Regions from separate parts of the Bacillus sp. D48C genome, predicted to be linked through region 3. Evidence: riboswitches for the same ligand, from Rfam matches in the RefSeq annotation. Region 3 holds a riboswitch; each other region holds the start of a gene.

Region 1 (5,526 bases), on a different contig from region 3:
ACTAACAATTCGTCGGCAAGTTGCTGAATACGGGAACGAAGGTCCTCAATCATACGTGGTATAAAGGGTTTAGAGACCATCCGACGCAGGCGAGTATGATTAGGAGGATCTACCGTAAGCATATTCGGACTCTAGATTCTACAACATTTCAACTTACAGACAAGTTTTCTTGACATATACATTATTTTAGACAAGCCTTTTATAATGCATATAGGGTAAATTGTTAAATTTTGATTTTTTATATGTAAAATGATAATAAAGTTATTTAATTTCAAAAGTCCAAATAAGTATAACCCGATCTAAATTTAGATCGGGGTTAAAAATATAGTTGTTTAATCTTGATGTAAGAAACGTCACTAGATTGAAAAATATAACAAAAAAGTTATTGAAAAATGAATCTTTTCACTTGATATATATTTCTTCTGGAGCATTTATACATTTTCATAGTAACCAACCAGCTAATCAATATGATTCCTGCAAAAAGTAATAGTAAATTACTATACAAATGAGTGAAAGAATTAGCATTCATAGGTAGTAATTTTCGGTTTAGCAAATGTATCGATAATAATCCACCTACAATCGCAATCCCCATTCCTTTCGTTAGAAAGCCTGGGAAATTAAGCAAACTCATTCTAGTACCAGCAGCCTTTTGTTCCAAACTACTGAAACACTGATAGAGATAACTGTTTTGGTCATGAACTCACTGTTGTAATATGTCTAGTGTGTCTTCATGGTATGTTTCAAGAAAAGGCCGAATGGCATATTCAGCGTTATTCCTTTTCGTTATTTCATACATGGTGTTGAATGAGGTTTCAAAATCGTTCAGACCATATTTTTCAACGTATTTTGCGATAGGCATGTACATATATCCGTTTGTGAATGTGCCTACTTCTGTTGTATTTTCTGGTCCTAATGTTTTCAGTAATATATGTATTGCTACATTAAAATCTTTTTGTAAAGCATTGTGTAATTCATCTGCTATTACTTCAATACGTTGTTTTAACTCTAAATTTTCAACTTTATATGTTACAGAATCTACAAAGATTCTTTTAGAAAAATTAGGATCGTGTTTACAAATAGAATCAGCTATTTTCTCTGCTAATTCTTCATTAAATAAAAATTTTAACGGAACATATTTACCCATTTTTTCACCTCGGTGGTCAAATGAAAACAATTTTTATTTTTTAATCGACAATCCATAAACTAAAGTCTCACTCGGAGTCGTAATACTAAAACCTGTCGTCTTATAATCAAGTTTCACTGTATCACCAGTGTATTCTTTCGTGAATGAATCCATTTGTACGATAAGCTCTACATCTTCATATACAACATCATCTGCGTTATATGTATCCCAAATTAAATCGACATCAACGAAAATACTACAAGAGTTCGTCATTGTTCCTCTAATGCGAACGATCTTTTTATCTTCACGTTCTAATCTACGTATAGCTGCTTTTGCTTCATCAGTAATACGAATGTTCATTGTATCCCAACCTTTATTTATATTTCCTTTATTATTGCAAAAACAGGAGCAATAATAAAGGAAAGAGGTTTGCAACAAAAAACGAGCAAACAAATTTGTTTGCTCGTTTCACTTTATTTTAGTTCACATTTATCAAGTGGAATCACTTTTGTTTTTTTCGTAAATTTATAACCTAACCATAGTACTAAGAAGAGTGGTAAACCGATGTAAGAAACGAGTACACCGTTCCAATCAATTGCTTCACCCATAAATGCGCCGTAGTTTTGTCCTAAAATTACGATGATACAAAGTGTAAATGCGAAGATTGGACCGAATGGGAACCATTTTGCTCTATACGGTAAGTCTTTTAAATCTTTTCCTTGTGCGATATATGCTTTACGGAAACGGTAATGACTAATTGCAATTCCGACCCATGCGATAAAACCAGACATTCCAGATGCGTTTAATAACCAAATGTATACAACACCGTCACCGAATAAAGAAGCAATGAAAGCAATACTACCAACAATTGACGTTACGATTAATGCGTTAACAGGTACACCGCGGCTATCTAATTTACCAAGAAACTTTGGTGCTTTTCCTTGGCGAGCTAAGTCCCAAAGCATACGAGTTGATGCATACATACCAGAGTTACCAGCAGATAGTACAGCAGTTAAAATAACAGCGTTCATAACAGAAGCAGCAAAGGCAACGCCCGCTTTTTCAAAAATAAGTGTAAACGGACTTACTGTTACATCACTTGCAGCAAGGCTTTCAGTTGTATAAGGAATTAGTAAACCGATAACGAGAATCGCAAGGATATAGAATAAAAGAATACGCCAAAAGATTGAACGAATTGCTTTTGGGATATTACGTTCTGGATCAGATGTTTCACCAGCAGCTACTCCTAATAATTCAGTTCCTTGGAAGGAGAAACCAGCTGCCATAAATACACCGATAATTGCCATGATACCGCCGTTAAATGGTGCATCTGCAACTGTGAAGTTTTTAAATCCAACAGTTTCGCCGCCCATAATTCCGAAAATCATCATGAAACCAACAATTAAAAAGATAATAATAGTAACTACTTTAATAAGTGCGAACCAATATTCAGATTCACCAAACCCTTTAACAGATAAATAGTTTAAAAGGAAAATAATAGCTAAACATAATCCACTCCAAATAAGAGAAGGAGTATCTGGGAACCAAAATTTCATAATTAATGTTACAGCTGCAAGTTCAGCAGCAATCGTAATTGCCCAGTTATACCAATAGTTCCATCCAAGTGCAAAGCCAAGTGATGGATCAACAAATTTTGTTGCATACGTACTAAAAGATCCAGTAACAGGCATGTAAGCTGCAAGTTCAGCTAAGCTTGTCATTAAAAAATAAACCATAATTCCAATTGCGGCGTATGCAATTAATGCGCCACCAGGTCCAGCTGTATGGATGACACCACCGCTGGCAAGAAATAGTCCGGTACCAATTGTACCACCGAGAGAAATCATCGTAAGGTGACGAGATTTTAATCCGCGTTTTAATTCACCTTGTCCTTGTGTAGTTTGCGTTTTAGAGGTAGATTGATTTGTTGCGCTATTCATGTTCAACACTCCTTTTCTTGTAGGTTAGGAAGGAGCGGGGGAGAAAAATACAAAAAACCGCCAAAGGAATTTGGCGGAACGTTTCACAAATAACCACCCCATCATACCCTTCCGTTAAGATAGCACCCCACGTTTACACGGTAATTTGTAAACGTGACAGTTCTGTTCCTTTCGGAGACAGCCCCAGCTCATATTTCCAGAGAAGAAATATAAACTTCGGCAACCTTTCCTTTCAAACGGAGTTGGTGACATTCTCTGTGTCTCGTCCGTTTTACTCATAAAAGTCGCAACCTCTACCTCATCGGATTGATGAGGATTTGATATATTGCTAAGATTTTTAATATATGGCAATTGTAATGACTTTCTGAATATATTGCAAGATATTTTGTTAGGAAAAGTCAAAAAATATCGGTTATTGTATAGGAAACGCTTGCAAAACTCCACCCGAACCTACTATTATGTAGCAATAAGCAAAGAAAAAATTGTTATACAAATGTTTCGCAAAAAATATTGAAAAACCCTCTAAATTAAAAGAAAATTCAGAAAAATATAATTCGACATAACTATCAAAAGAGGATTATTCCTTAAATTCGTTTCAAAGAATAAGTATAAATTTAACGGATAGAATGAATATTCTTTTTATTTTTAGTAAAATTGAGGTATTGTTTAATTGAAAAGGGGAAATCAATATGAAATTAGAAACAGAAAGGCTCTATATAGTGCCGTGTACAGAAGAGAGGATTCAAATTGCTAACGAGCAAGGATATAATAGCGGTCCGCATATTGTAGGGCATGTAAAGAATGTAAAACGAGATGCAGCTATATTACCATGGGGTGCGTGGTATGTTCTTCGGAAAGAAGATGATAGCTTTTTAGGTGATATTGGGTTTAAAGGGAAACCAAACGAGAAGCAAACAGTAGAAATTGGCTATGGATTTATTGAGAAATATTGGAATCAGGGCTATGCAACAGAAGCTGTAAGAGAACTAATCGATTGGGCTTTCAAAACAGGAGAGGTAGAAACAATAATTGCAGAGACACTCCTAGATAACTATAGTTCGATTCGTGTTTTAGAAAAGTTACATATGAAGAGAGTAAATGCTACAGAAACGATGATTAATTGGAAAATAGAAAAATAAAAAATACCGCTCGAAGTATATCGGGCGGTATTTTTATCGTTATGGTAGCATTTGTTTTTGATCATTCGGATATCCGGCTGTCGATGCGTTAGAACGCTTGGAATGATTGCGAACAGCAATGAAAATAGAAATAATAACGACAAGACCAACTGCCACGTAAGAAAGTGAAATAATAGTTGGATCCACTTTAAATGTAGTCAGCAGTGTACGTATATTCGTAAAGATAATAAGACCACCAACTAATACCCCAAGTAAATGTGCTGGAACGATACGAACTAACCATGCAGCAATTGGAGCTGCGACAATACCGCCAAGCATTAAGGCAAATACCCAAACCCAGCTTACTTGTTCCCAGCCAAGTGAGATGAAGAAACCAATTGTTGCAGCGAGTGAAACAGGAAATTCACTCGTATCTACAGATCCAATAACTTTTCTAGCTTCATTTCCTCTTGCTAGAAGAACGGGTGTCGTAATCGGCCCCCAGCCACCGCCACCAGTTGAATCAACGAATCCAGCAAATAAACCAAGCGGCACAAGTTGTTTTGCAGACATACGCTTATTTGAAGCAACAATTTGTTTTTGAAGGACGAATCGTAATAAAATATAAACCCCTAAAGTAAATAAAAAAACGGAAATGTACGGTTTAATTACATCGCCAGGTAAATTACTTAAAAAACATGCCCCAACAAATGCACCAATTGCTCCAGGTAATGTAAGTCTGGAAACTGTATATTTATCAACGTTTCCAAATTTGATATGAGATGCACCGGAAGCGGCGGTTGTAACGACTTCAGCTAAATGAACAGAAGCGGAAGCTACAGCCGGTGCGATACCAAACATTAATAATAGTGAGGTAGATGTTACCCCATACGCCATTCCAAGTGCCCCATCAATCAATTGAGCGAAAAATCCGATAATAGCAAAGACAATTAATTTCTGCATAAATAATCCCCCTGTAATAATAAATGAAAAAGGCACTTTTCCCGTATGAGAAAAGTGCCTTTGGTTTTTCCAATCAGCAATAATTAAATTTGTTTCATTATAATACATATTAATCGTATAAATCAACTGGGTTTTAAAGTTTTTTGAATTGAATGAAAGAAAAATAAAATATACAATAAAAGGATGGAGAGAAAGGGGAGAAGGACATGTTGCGATTTGATCATCTAGTACACGCCGTACATTGTACACCGGAAGAAGCGGCAAAACAAATGCAGGCGCACGGATTTTATACTGCAATAGGTGGAGAGCATATTACTTGGGGTACTTGGAATAGTTTATGTTATTTTGATTTATCATATATCGAATTTTTAGCAGTGCAGCA
Region 2 (5,526 bases), on a different contig from region 3:
AAAAATAGATTCACCTGCTTCATTTTTCCTTAGCCAAGCCCTTACATTCTCTCTTCCATCTTTCTCATCTATTACATTAATGATAGAGCCATGCATCGTTTCCCAATTGCCGCCCATCCCTAAATGTATTTGTCCCACACGCTTACTCATTTTCTCATAACAAAATGCAAATGGGCGGAACCAACGAGCCCATTTAATATTTGATTGCAACTCATACTCTGTTGTATTTTCATAAAAACGAATAATACTTAAAGGTACCTTCGTCACGTCAAATGACTCACTATGAAAATCAGTTATTTGATCAACTAAACCGTTGTATTCCTTACTGCCTACTAAATTGCCGCTATATAAAAAAGCCTCACCAATTGCCACACTTCCTCTTAATTTACTCATTGGTTTCCCATAGTATTTATAATTCGGAACACTCTTTTCGATCATCCAGCCGACAAATGCCGGTAACGCTACTCCAATTCCATTGACAACACCATGAATCCAAACCATTTGAGCAATTGTAATCGTCATTACATGCTTCAAATTCCCGTATGAGTATATAAGTGAGAACATAATTGTAACCATGAGTGTACTAGACGAAACGATTAGTAGAATCTTTGCACTGATAGCATTAAATTTTGCTCTCCAAACGTAAAATCCATACCCATAAATCGCACATAAATATAGAAACACTGCAAAAAATTCAAATATTCTCGAGTATGTAATTCCTATTGCGACTGTCATAGGTGAAATCATGATGATAAACATAATAACATCATATACTTTACTTCTCTTTTCTCTTTTTCTCCCTATTAAACCAGCTGATAATGGCAATAGAAACGCCGAATAATGAAAATGTGCAGCTGTGAGTAAAACAATGTCAGAGCTAAACTGCATAATTGAAAGTTTTGCTACTGAAGCAAAAAACCAAAAACCACCTAAAAACAAATAAATAAACGCACTATCTATGGCGGTCTCTTCTAACGGCTTCCATCCTCTTTCTAGCAATCTACTTACACCAAATAACGCAACAATTCCTGTATATACAAACCAAACTAGCGCAAATACATAGTGATTTGTGACGAAAGCTAGCATTGCACAAATTGCTGCAATTGGATATAAAAACGATACGAATTTATAAAATAATAAATACGATCCATCTCTTTTTCTTTTATCAATAATACAAAGTGACATTGGTATAAATAATAAAACAGATAATAATATAATTGCTTCAACAGGATTTATATTCGACCGCTCACATAATAGAAAAACAACATAACCAGCAAGCCCAAATATTATATTTTTCATATCGTTTATTTCCTTTCCACAAATGTTCCCTTATATGAAAAAAGCGAGCCAATTAACGGGTTTCGTACTTGTACATGAATTCGAAAACACTGTAGTGTTGCATCATAACTTTCAACAATTTTTGCTTCACCATACAAGAATTTTGGCAACGGAATTTTTCTTCCAAACATATAAAACCATTGTTTCTTTGAAGCAATATGCATTGCCCCTAACTCATCGATATGAAAATGTAGTGTAGAAACGAGTAAATGTGGTTCGCCAAAATAATCTACAATTTCATTTTCGTTTTCATCCAATTGCATAACTGCGTTAAAATATCTTTTCTTATTATGAAAATAAAAAGTACGGTTCCACCTTACTAATTCTTGTCCATATTCATCTCGCTCAGCTATGTTTTGTATCGTAAATGGAATTTCCTCTCCTCGTTCCGAGAAAAACATTCGAAACTTCGATGCAATTTTCAATATAAATTTCACGAAAAAAGAGCCACCGTAAATTTCATCCATCTTTCCTTCCCCTGTAAAACTATTCTCTTCTGTAATGGCATAACGCTTCTGCAATTCAGGATGAAGATTTTTATAGGTATCCCCTAATAATCGTTCATACATATTAGCCATACACTTATCCCTTTCTCGCCCTCTTGCAATTTTTCGCGCTTGGTAAATCGAAACTATTTATATAACCGACAATTGATAACCCCATTAGAAGAACATTTAATGTAATCGGATTAAACGGCCCTGTAAAGCTTGCGATATTCGTAAATCCTGCCGCTAACGTTAAAACTAGTAATACAATAATATGCAGTATAAATAATTTTCGTTTTGTTAGTGGCAACAGCCATACGACACCGAAAATTATTTCTAACACCCCAATTATTTTAAGTATATATACACTACTTTCATTTGAACCAATTAATACAGAAAGCATCTTTACTTCTTCTGAATGAGTAAACAGTAGTTTCGGCACTATCCCTTGATATATCCATACAAAAGCAAATAAAAAGCATACGAGCCAATACGTCATTGTTCTTCTAATTAGTAACCTAGGATGAAGCCCCTTTTCTAACCATAATTTTAAGGCATCAAAACTCCAAGCGGTCGCCCAACCTAATAACGGACGAAAAATATAGGAATCTATTACATTTCCTATACGACCAAATCTTGTATCATAATCATATTGTGTCTCAAAATGGATGTATTCTTTATTCGGCGTATACTTCCAATAACCACGTCCTATTTGAATAAGAGATAATGTATTATCCGTCCAAAATTTTAAAGAGGAAATTCTTTCACCAGTTTCTTTTCTTATTTCACCTATTGATTCCCCTTCTCCAGCTATTTCAAGCCCAAATCCAATCTTTGTTTTATACAAAAACTTCTGTGGTTCTCCTTCTTTTTTCCCTAAATACGAAATTTCAGTAAAGCGAGCATCCCACTCTGTATGTATATCTGGTTCTTGCGTATATCTCCATAATTTTTCCATCGTCGTGTTCATTTTTGTCGCAACATAAATAGGCTGTTTCCTTTTCATTCTCCCACCTCCTATGCACTATAAGTTTAATGTACATGCAATGAATTTATTTTGCTACATTTTTCACAAACTTTTCTGTAAAAAGAAAGAATTTTTAAAATATATGTAAAACACTTGATTCCCCGAAAAATTTAAATTATTATAAAACAAATGTTACCAATAACTTCATAAATCAAACACTCTCGCCTAAAACGTGAGATAGAGGTTGCGATACTTATGAGTATTCTAATGGAGACACAGAGATGTCTATGAACTTAGATGAAAGGAAGTATTGCCGAAATTGATAAATTTCTCTGCATTTGTCAATTGGGGCTGTTTTCGAATAGAAACAGAACTGTCATATGTACAGACGTGTACGTATGAAGAGCTATCTACAAAAAAGAGATATCATTTTTTATGATATTCCTTTTTTGGCGGTTTTTTTATTAGCTCCGTTTTCTGTTTCCCTTTTCCTGTAACAGCACCATCCTCACTTATTTGAGATGGTGTTTTTTGTTTGTCTTTCTGGTAACTACAGGAGTATTGGGATTTATATATTTCCTAATCTATTCTTAAAAATAGACGAAAGAAGGAATTTGTAATGGAAACAATTGTTCAAAAATTTGGTGGCACTTCTGTCGGAAGCGTCGAACGCATTCAACATGTAGCAAATTTAATTATTGAAGAATATGAACGAGGTCATAGCATTGTCTCTGTCGTTTCAGCAATGGGAAAAAGCACAGATGAACTTGTCGCACTCGCTAACGCTATCACAGAAAATCCAAGTAAACGTGAAATGGATATGCTTCTATCTACAGGAGAACAAGTAACTATTTCATTATTAACAATGGCACTGCAAGCAAAAGGCTATCATGCAATTTCATTAACAGGGTGGCAAGCAGGTATTACGACAGAATCTGTACATAGTAGTGCACGGATTACTGACATTCATACAAATCGTATTCAATCTTATCTTGCTGAAGGCACGATTGTTATCGTAGCTGGTTTCCAAGGTATAAGTGTAGAAAATGAAATTACAACGCTTGGCCGTGGTGGTTCTGATACGACTGCTGTCGCACTAGCCGCTGCACTTAAAGCAAAAAAATGTGATATTTATACGGACGTGACAGGCGTATATACGACGGACCCACGAGTTGTAAAAGATGCTTACAAATTAGACGAAATTTCTTATGACGAAATGTTAGAGCTTGCTAATCTCGGTGCCGGCGTATTACACCCGCGCGCTGTTGAGTTTGCTAAAAATCATAACGTAGTTTTAGAAGTTCGCTCAAGTATGGAACAAGAAAACGGAACAATTGTAAAAGGAGAATGTAACATGGAACAACAATCAATCGTTAAAGGTATTGCATTTGAGGATAACATTACACGTGTCACAATTAAAGGATTAGAACAAGGCTCGCTTTCAACAGTTTTCTCTACATTAGCAGCAGCACACATTAATGTAGATATCATAATTCAAAGTATTACAAATGAAGGAACTGTACACCTCTCCTTCTCCATTCATTCGAATGATTTAAGAGAAACTTTAGAAGTTTTGGAACAAAATCAAGAAACTCTTCACTATGAATCTGTAGAACATGAAAATCACTTAGCAAAAGTATCAATCGTAGGATCTGGCATGGTATCTAACCCAGGTGTCGCTGCAAATATGTTCACTACTTTAAAAGAAGAAGATATTCATATTAAAATGGTAAGTACATCAGAAATTAAAGTGTCTGTCGTTATTGACCGCCTTCATTTAGTAACAGGCGTTGAGGCGCTGCATCAATCATTTATGGCGAAAATTGAGCCTTTCGTGCAAATGAGCTAATCTCATCTATTTAGTAATACTAAAAAAATCATATTAATGTATTACATTCCTATTAAATAAAAAGCTGTTCGTTAACACGATGCTATATGACATATTAAAAAACACCTTGTCACATTTTCCTATACTGTGACAAGGTATTTTTAACTGAAAGGAATTTGTAACTACTTAGTAGTATAATTATGAGGATAATTAAATAATAGACTTTTATACATAAGGAGATAAGACTATGGCAAAAAACAAATTACTACGAATGGACAATGTCAGCATCGTTGTAGAATCCCTTGATAACGCAATCTCTTTCTTTGAGGAGATTGGCTTGAATCTCGAAGGTCGAGCCAATGTCGAAGGTGAATGGGCTGGTCGCGTAACTGGACTCGGTTCTCAGTGCGTAGAGATCGCTATGATGGCCACTCCAGATGGCCACAGCCGAATTGAACTTTCGCGATTTCTCACCCCTCCTACTATAGCAGATCACCGAACAGCTCCTGTAAACGCCCTCGGTTATCTACGCGTCATGTTCACCGTTGAAGATATTGACGAAATGGTATCGAGACTCACTAAGCATGGTGCAGAGCTCGTTGGCGAAGTAGTTCAGTACGAGAACTCGTATCGTCTCTGCTACATTCGTGGAGTCGAAGGAATTTTAATCGGTTTGGCGGAAGAACTCGGTAATAAGTAAGCAAGTGACGTTTTGTAAAAAAGAGGGAATAGCTCTATATTTAAGCTATTCCCTCACTTCTATTAAAACAGATGAATGTTTTCTTTTTTACAAGCTGCACGTAAATCGTCAGGCCATACAGAAGATTGAACTTCACCGATATGTGCTTTACGTAAGAAGTACATGCACATTCTTGATTGTCCAATGCCACCGCCGATTGTTAATGGTA
Region 3 (5,526 bases):
ATCGAAGAAGCTTTACATATGCACGGAGAAAGCATGATGGGCGATAGCTTCCCTGGCGGAACGAAATCTAAACTTGCGATTATCCAACGCGCACCACTTGGTGTTGTATTAGCAATCGCACCATTTAACTACCCAGTAAACTTATCTGCTGCAAAACTTGCACCAGCATTAATTATGGGTAACGCTGTTATTTTCAAACCAGCAACTCAAGGTGCAATTAGTGGTATTAAAATGGTGGAAGCACTTCACAAAGCTGGCCTTCCAAAAGGTCTTGTAAACGTAGCTACAGGACGCGGTTCTGTAATTGGTGACTACTTAGTAGAACACGAAGGCATCAATATGGTATCGTTCACAGGTGGTACAAACACAGGTAAACATTTAGCGAAAAAAGCTTCAATGATTCCACTTGTATTAGAACTTGGTGGTAAAGATCCTGGTATCGTTCGTGAAGATGCTGACTTACAAGATGCTGCAAACCATATCGTAAGCGGTGCATTCTCTTACTCTGGTCAACGTTGTACAGCTATTAAACGTGTACTTGTACACGAAAACGTAGCGGACGAGCTTGTTGACTTAGTAAAAGCACAAGTAGCTGAACTATCAGTTGGATCTCCAGAACAAGACAGCACAATCGTTCCATTAATCGACGACAAGTCTGCTGACTTCGTTCAAGGTTTAGTTGACGACGCTGTAGAAAAAGGTGCTACAATCGTTATCGGTAACAAACGTGAGCGTAACTTAATTTACCCAACATTAATCGATCACGTAACAGAAGAGATGAAAGTTGCTTGGGAAGAGCCATTCGGCCCAATCCTTCCAATCATCCGTGTTTCTTCAGATGAACAAGCAATTGAAATTGCTAACAAATCAGAGTTCGGTCTGCAAGCAAGTGTCTTCACTAAAGACATTAACAAAGCATTTGCAATTGCTAACAAAATCGAAACTGGTTCTGTACAAATTAACGGACGCACAGAGCGCGGCCCTGACCACTTCCCATTCATTGGTGTAAAAGGTTCAGGTATGGGCGCACAAGGTATTCGTAAGAGCCTTGAGTCTATGACACGTGAAAAAGTAACAGTATTAAACTTAGTTTAATTTTATATGTAGAAGCTGATCTAGTTTAGATCGGCTTCTTTTTATATCAAATAATTATTCATTCCTAATCACAAACTCTTCTCTATAATCTGATTATTACTATATCCATTGACGTATAAAAATTCATTTGTTACTCTTAAAGACGTTAATTTAATATTTAAATCCTCATTCGTATCTCGGTGAGGTAGAGGTTGCAATCATTAAGAGTATCATTTCAGGAGATGTAGTGGCATTGATGAAGGAATGAGAAAGGAATGGTTGCCGAAGTAAGTCGTGTCCACCATGCACGCTTGCTGGGTCTGCATTTAATAAGTGCAGAACTGTCACAAACGTTTCGTTTGTGGAGAGCTATCGAGAGATATGTCGTGGGTTTCTTATAAGATAGAAAGCATGTAGCGGCAGATTACGTGCTTTTTTTGTTTTGTTTGGGACTTCTCTTCCTGACTCAGGAAGACATACATATCTCCTCGCTTGACTTGGTTATACTAACTTTGGAGGTATTTTCTATGCAACAAAAAAAATGGGGCTTTTGGGTACTAACAGCTTTCGTTGTCGGTAACATGGTTGGCGCTGGTATTTTCATGGTGCCAAGTACGTTGGCACAAACAGCAAGCCCACTCGGTGTCACTTTAGCTTGGTTAACTACAGGATTTGGTGTTTTAATGCTAGCTCTTGTTTTCGGTAATTTAGCAATTCGTCGTCCTGATTTAACGACAGGGCCACAAAGTCATGCATATGCTTTATTCTCAACACCAAAAAAGAAAAAAATGGCTGGCTTCAGTATGGTATGGGGATATTGGGTTGCAAACTGGGCAAGTAACGTTGCCATCATTACATCATTTGCGGGATATTTATCGCTCTTCTTCCCAATTATGAAAGATACGCGACTACTATTTTCAATCGGTTCTTTTAACGTAGAAGTCGGAAAACTAATTACATTTACGATTTGTTCCATCTTACTTTGGGGAACTCATATTATATTAACAAATGGTGTAAGCGGAGCTGGAAAGCTAAACTTCTTAGCAACAACAACGAAAGTAACTGGATTCCTTTTATTCATCGTCGTTACGTTATTTGCATTCGAAGCTTCTAAGTTTGGACAATGGTACACGCCGATGATTGATAAATCAGGTGTATCACACGGTCTTCTTTCACAAGTAAATTTAGCTGCTCTTACAACGCTTTGGGCGTTTATCGGAATTGAATCAGCCGTTCTTTTATCAAACCGTGCTGTTTCTCCAAAAACGGTAAAACGTGCAACAGTTGCGGGATTACTTATTACAGTTGCGATTTACTTAGGAATTACAATTTTAACAATGGGTGTACTTCATGTTGATAAATTACAAGCTTCGGAACGTCCATTAGCAGATGCACTAAACGCTGCAATGGGTCATGGCGGCGGGAAACTTATGGCATTACTTGCTCTTACTTCCCTGTTCGGTTCTATCTTAGGCTGGATTTTATTAAGCTCAGAAGTACCTTATCAAGCAGCAAAAGAAGGTTTCTTCCCTTCCTTCTTCACGAAAACAAATAAAAAAGGAAGTCCAATTTACTCATTACGATTAACAAACATTATGTCGCAAGTATTCCTATTCTCAACATTATCAGGAACTATTGCGGAAGCTTATACATTCGTTATTACCGTATCAACACTGGCCTACCTCATTCCATATCTCGTTTCACCAATCTTCCAGTTAAAACTAGTCGCAACTGGTGAAACATATAAAAATGAAATGCGGGCAAGAATTACAGATGGTATAGTCGCAGTGATCGCACTTTGCTACGCACTATGGGTTATTAAAACCGGCGCATCCGATATAAAAACGTTCCTTCTCGGAATTGGTTTATTCGTAATTGGATTTGCTTTCTATCCATTAATGAATCGTGATCAGAAAAAAAATAACGAAAAGAAAAACGGGCAAGTTGCATAACGCAATTTGCTCGTTTTTTCTTTTGTAAAACATATATAATAGAACAAAGAGGTGAAAAACATGTCAATCGAATCGCTATGGAGCAGTCGCTTCCAACAACATATTCAAAATATCATTACATACTTTGCACGTATGATTAACGGTTTACTATATAGCTTTATCTTTATTTCATGCGTTGGCGCATACTACTATGCTCAGTTTCTAAAAACATCTCCTTCTAAAGGAATATCTTTACTACTCATCACGATTGTACTTACATTCATTATAACGAGATCCCCTATCCGTACATTTATTCAAAAACCTGATGCTGTCTATTTGCTTGCATTAGAAGAGAAATTAACATCCTATTTCAAAAAATCTCTTCTATACAATTACATCATTCAGCTTTTTCCATTATTATTTACGTTCCTTATTCTCGTACCACTTGCTATGCAATCATTGCAATTAACTGTACCTTTTTTATGTACAATCTTTATCGCGTTAATGATTACGAAAGCTTGGAACATGTACATACATTGGATGTGGCGTGATAGTCACGAAAAAAATATATGGCTGATCATTCGTATTACTTGTAACGCCCTAATCATTTACATGCTGTTTTATTCCGCAAATGTTCTCATATTGGGCGGACTACTCTTACTACTTGCTTTCCTAATTCTATATACGAAAAAACAGCCTACAAAGCGAATACCGTGGGATTACATAATCGAGCAAGAAGAAAAAATGAACGTTCGTTTTTATCAATTTGCTAGCATCTTCACCGATGTTCCGCAACTAAATAAGCAAGTAAATAAAAGAAAATGGCTTACAACTTGGATTGAACCTTTATTACATAAAAAACGAGCAACTTTCTTCTACTTACATACACTAGCATTTTTACGTGGAAATGATTATTTCGGTATATATATTCGCTTAGGATTGATCGGTGCTTTCGCCTTATATTTTATACCAAACATATACGTAAAAGGTGCTATCGCTTATATCGTTCTATATATGATCTCTATGCAGCTTCGTTCACTGTGGAAATATTTTTCGGGAAATATTATTGTAGCATTATATCCAATCCATACTGAAGAAAGAATGAAACAATTTCTTAGCTTAATCTTTATATTGCTAAGTATTCAACTCATTGTATTTTCGAGTGTTATACTCATTGCTACAGGACAAATTTTACATAGCCTTATCATTATGATTATCGGGTTACTCTGGATCAAATTTATTATTGTACCAAAAACGAAGCAACGCGTTTCTTCGTTTTAACGAAAAGAAATATCTTAAAAGCCAAGGAGAAAATAAATTATCCTTGGCTTTTTTATTTTGCTTCCTCAAACAAGAATCACTGAAACAACCGATATTTTATGATTTTTACATACAAAAACGATAATACATGTTTACATACTAATAAAAAGGGTATCTATTAAATTAACAGAGTAAAGGAGGGGCCTATATTGTGAATAAAAAAACGGAACAATTGAAGCATCACGTTACTGACAATCAATGCAAACATGCTTTAACAACAAATCAAGGGTTAAAAATAGCTGAAGATGAATTTTCTTTAAAGATGGGCTTAAGAGGCCCAACCTTAATGGAGGATTTCCACTTTCGCGAGAAAATGACTCATTTTGATCACGAACGAATTCCCGAAAGGATTGTTCATGCACGCGGGGTTGGCGCTCATGGTTATTTTCAGCTTTATGAATCTTTAGAAACATATACGAAAGCAGATTTTCTTACTAATCCTTCAAAGAAAACACCTGTATTTGTACGGTTCTCAACCGTTCAAGGTTCTAAAGGATCCAACGACACAGTAAGAGATGTACGCGGATTCGCCACAAAATTTTATACAGATGAAGGAAACTATGATTTAGTGGGTAATAATATGCCAGTATTCTTTATCCAAGATGCTATTAAATTTCCTGATTTTGTCCATGCAGTTAAACCAGAACCACATAATGATATTCCTCAAGGAGCTAGCGCTCACGATACCTTTTGGGACTTTGTTGCGCATAATCCTGAGTCCACTCATATGGTCATGTGGCAAATGAGCGACCGAGCTATTCCGCGTAGTTTACGAATGATGGAAGGTTTTGGAGTTCACACATTTCGACTCATTAACGCAGAAGGAAAAGCCCATTTCGTAAAGTTTCACTGGAAACCTACCCTCGGGGTTCATTCATTAGTATGGGATGAAGCTCAAAAGATTGCTGGGAAAAATCCTGATTTTCATCGTCAAGATTTATACGAAGCAATTGAAAAAGGAGATTATCCTGAATGGGAACTTGGATTACAGTTAATTCCAGAAGAAGATGAACATAAATTTGATTTTGATATTTTAGATCCAACGAAATTATGGCCAGAAGAAAAAGTTCCCGTAAAATTAGTTGGTAAAATGACATTGAACAAAAATGTTGATAACTTCTTTGCTGAAACAGAGCAGGTAGCTTTTCACCCTGGTCATGTCGTACCAGGTATTGATTTTTCAAATGACCCTCTTCTGCAA

What was found. A riboswitch is a leader RNA that binds a small molecule or an ion and turns the genes downstream of it on or off. The one in region 3 is predicted to bind lysine.
Region 1: it holds a riboswitch for lysine, as region 3 does, so the genes downstream of both, ACLBXA_RS07255 (amino acid permease) here and ACLBXA_RS13480 (amino acid permease) in region 3, are expected to answer to the same signal.
Region 2: it holds a riboswitch for lysine, as region 3 does, so the genes downstream of both, ACLBXA_RS25385 (aspartate kinase) here and ACLBXA_RS13480 (amino acid permease) in region 3, are expected to answer to the same signal.

What each region holds. Positions count from the first base shown of each region.
Region 1 is NZ_JBKFAQ010000002.1:410,622-416,147, reverse strand. Features, by position in the region: partial or broken gene ACLBXA_RS07275 (cytochrome P450) at 1-128, opposite strand, end outside; partial or broken gene ACLBXA_RS07270 (tetracycline resistance MFS efflux pump) at 383-693, opposite strand; partial or broken gene ACLBXA_RS07265 (hypothetical protein) at 704-1,144, opposite strand; gene ACLBXA_RS07260 (iron-sulfur cluster biosynthesis family protein) at 1,178-1,483, opposite strand; gene ACLBXA_RS07255 (amino acid permease) at 1,597-3,063, opposite strand; lysine riboswitch at 3,176-3,367, opposite strand; gene ACLBXA_RS07250 (GNAT family N-acetyltransferase) at 3,753-4,202, shown strand; gene ACLBXA_RS07245 (sulfite exporter TauE/SafE family protein) at 4,242-5,252, opposite strand; gene ACLBXA_RS07240 (VOC family protein) at 5,351-5,526, shown strand, end outside.
Region 2 is NZ_JBKFAQ010000014.1:88,218-93,743, reverse strand. Features, by position in the region: gene ACLBXA_RS25400 (YndJ family protein) at 1-1,299, opposite strand, end outside; gene ACLBXA_RS25395 (DUF4166 domain-containing protein) at 1,305-1,916, opposite strand; gene ACLBXA_RS25390 (DoxX-like family protein) at 1,921-2,829, opposite strand; lysine riboswitch at 3,021-3,207, shown strand; gene ACLBXA_RS25385 (aspartate kinase) at 3,410-4,639, shown strand; gene ACLBXA_RS25380 (VOC family protein) at 4,866-5,318, shown strand; gene asnA (aspartate--ammonia ligase) at 5,381-5,526, opposite strand, start outside.
Region 3 is NZ_JBKFAQ010000004.1:317,795-323,320, forward strand. Features, by position in the region: gene gapN (NADP-dependent glyceraldehyde-3-phosphate dehydrogenase) at 1-1,095, shown strand, start outside; lysine riboswitch at 1,273-1,454, shown strand; gene ACLBXA_RS13480 (amino acid permease) at 1,602-3,026, shown strand; gene ACLBXA_RS13485 (ABC transporter permease) at 3,087-4,286, shown strand; gene ACLBXA_RS13490 (catalase) at 4,477-5,526, shown strand, end outside.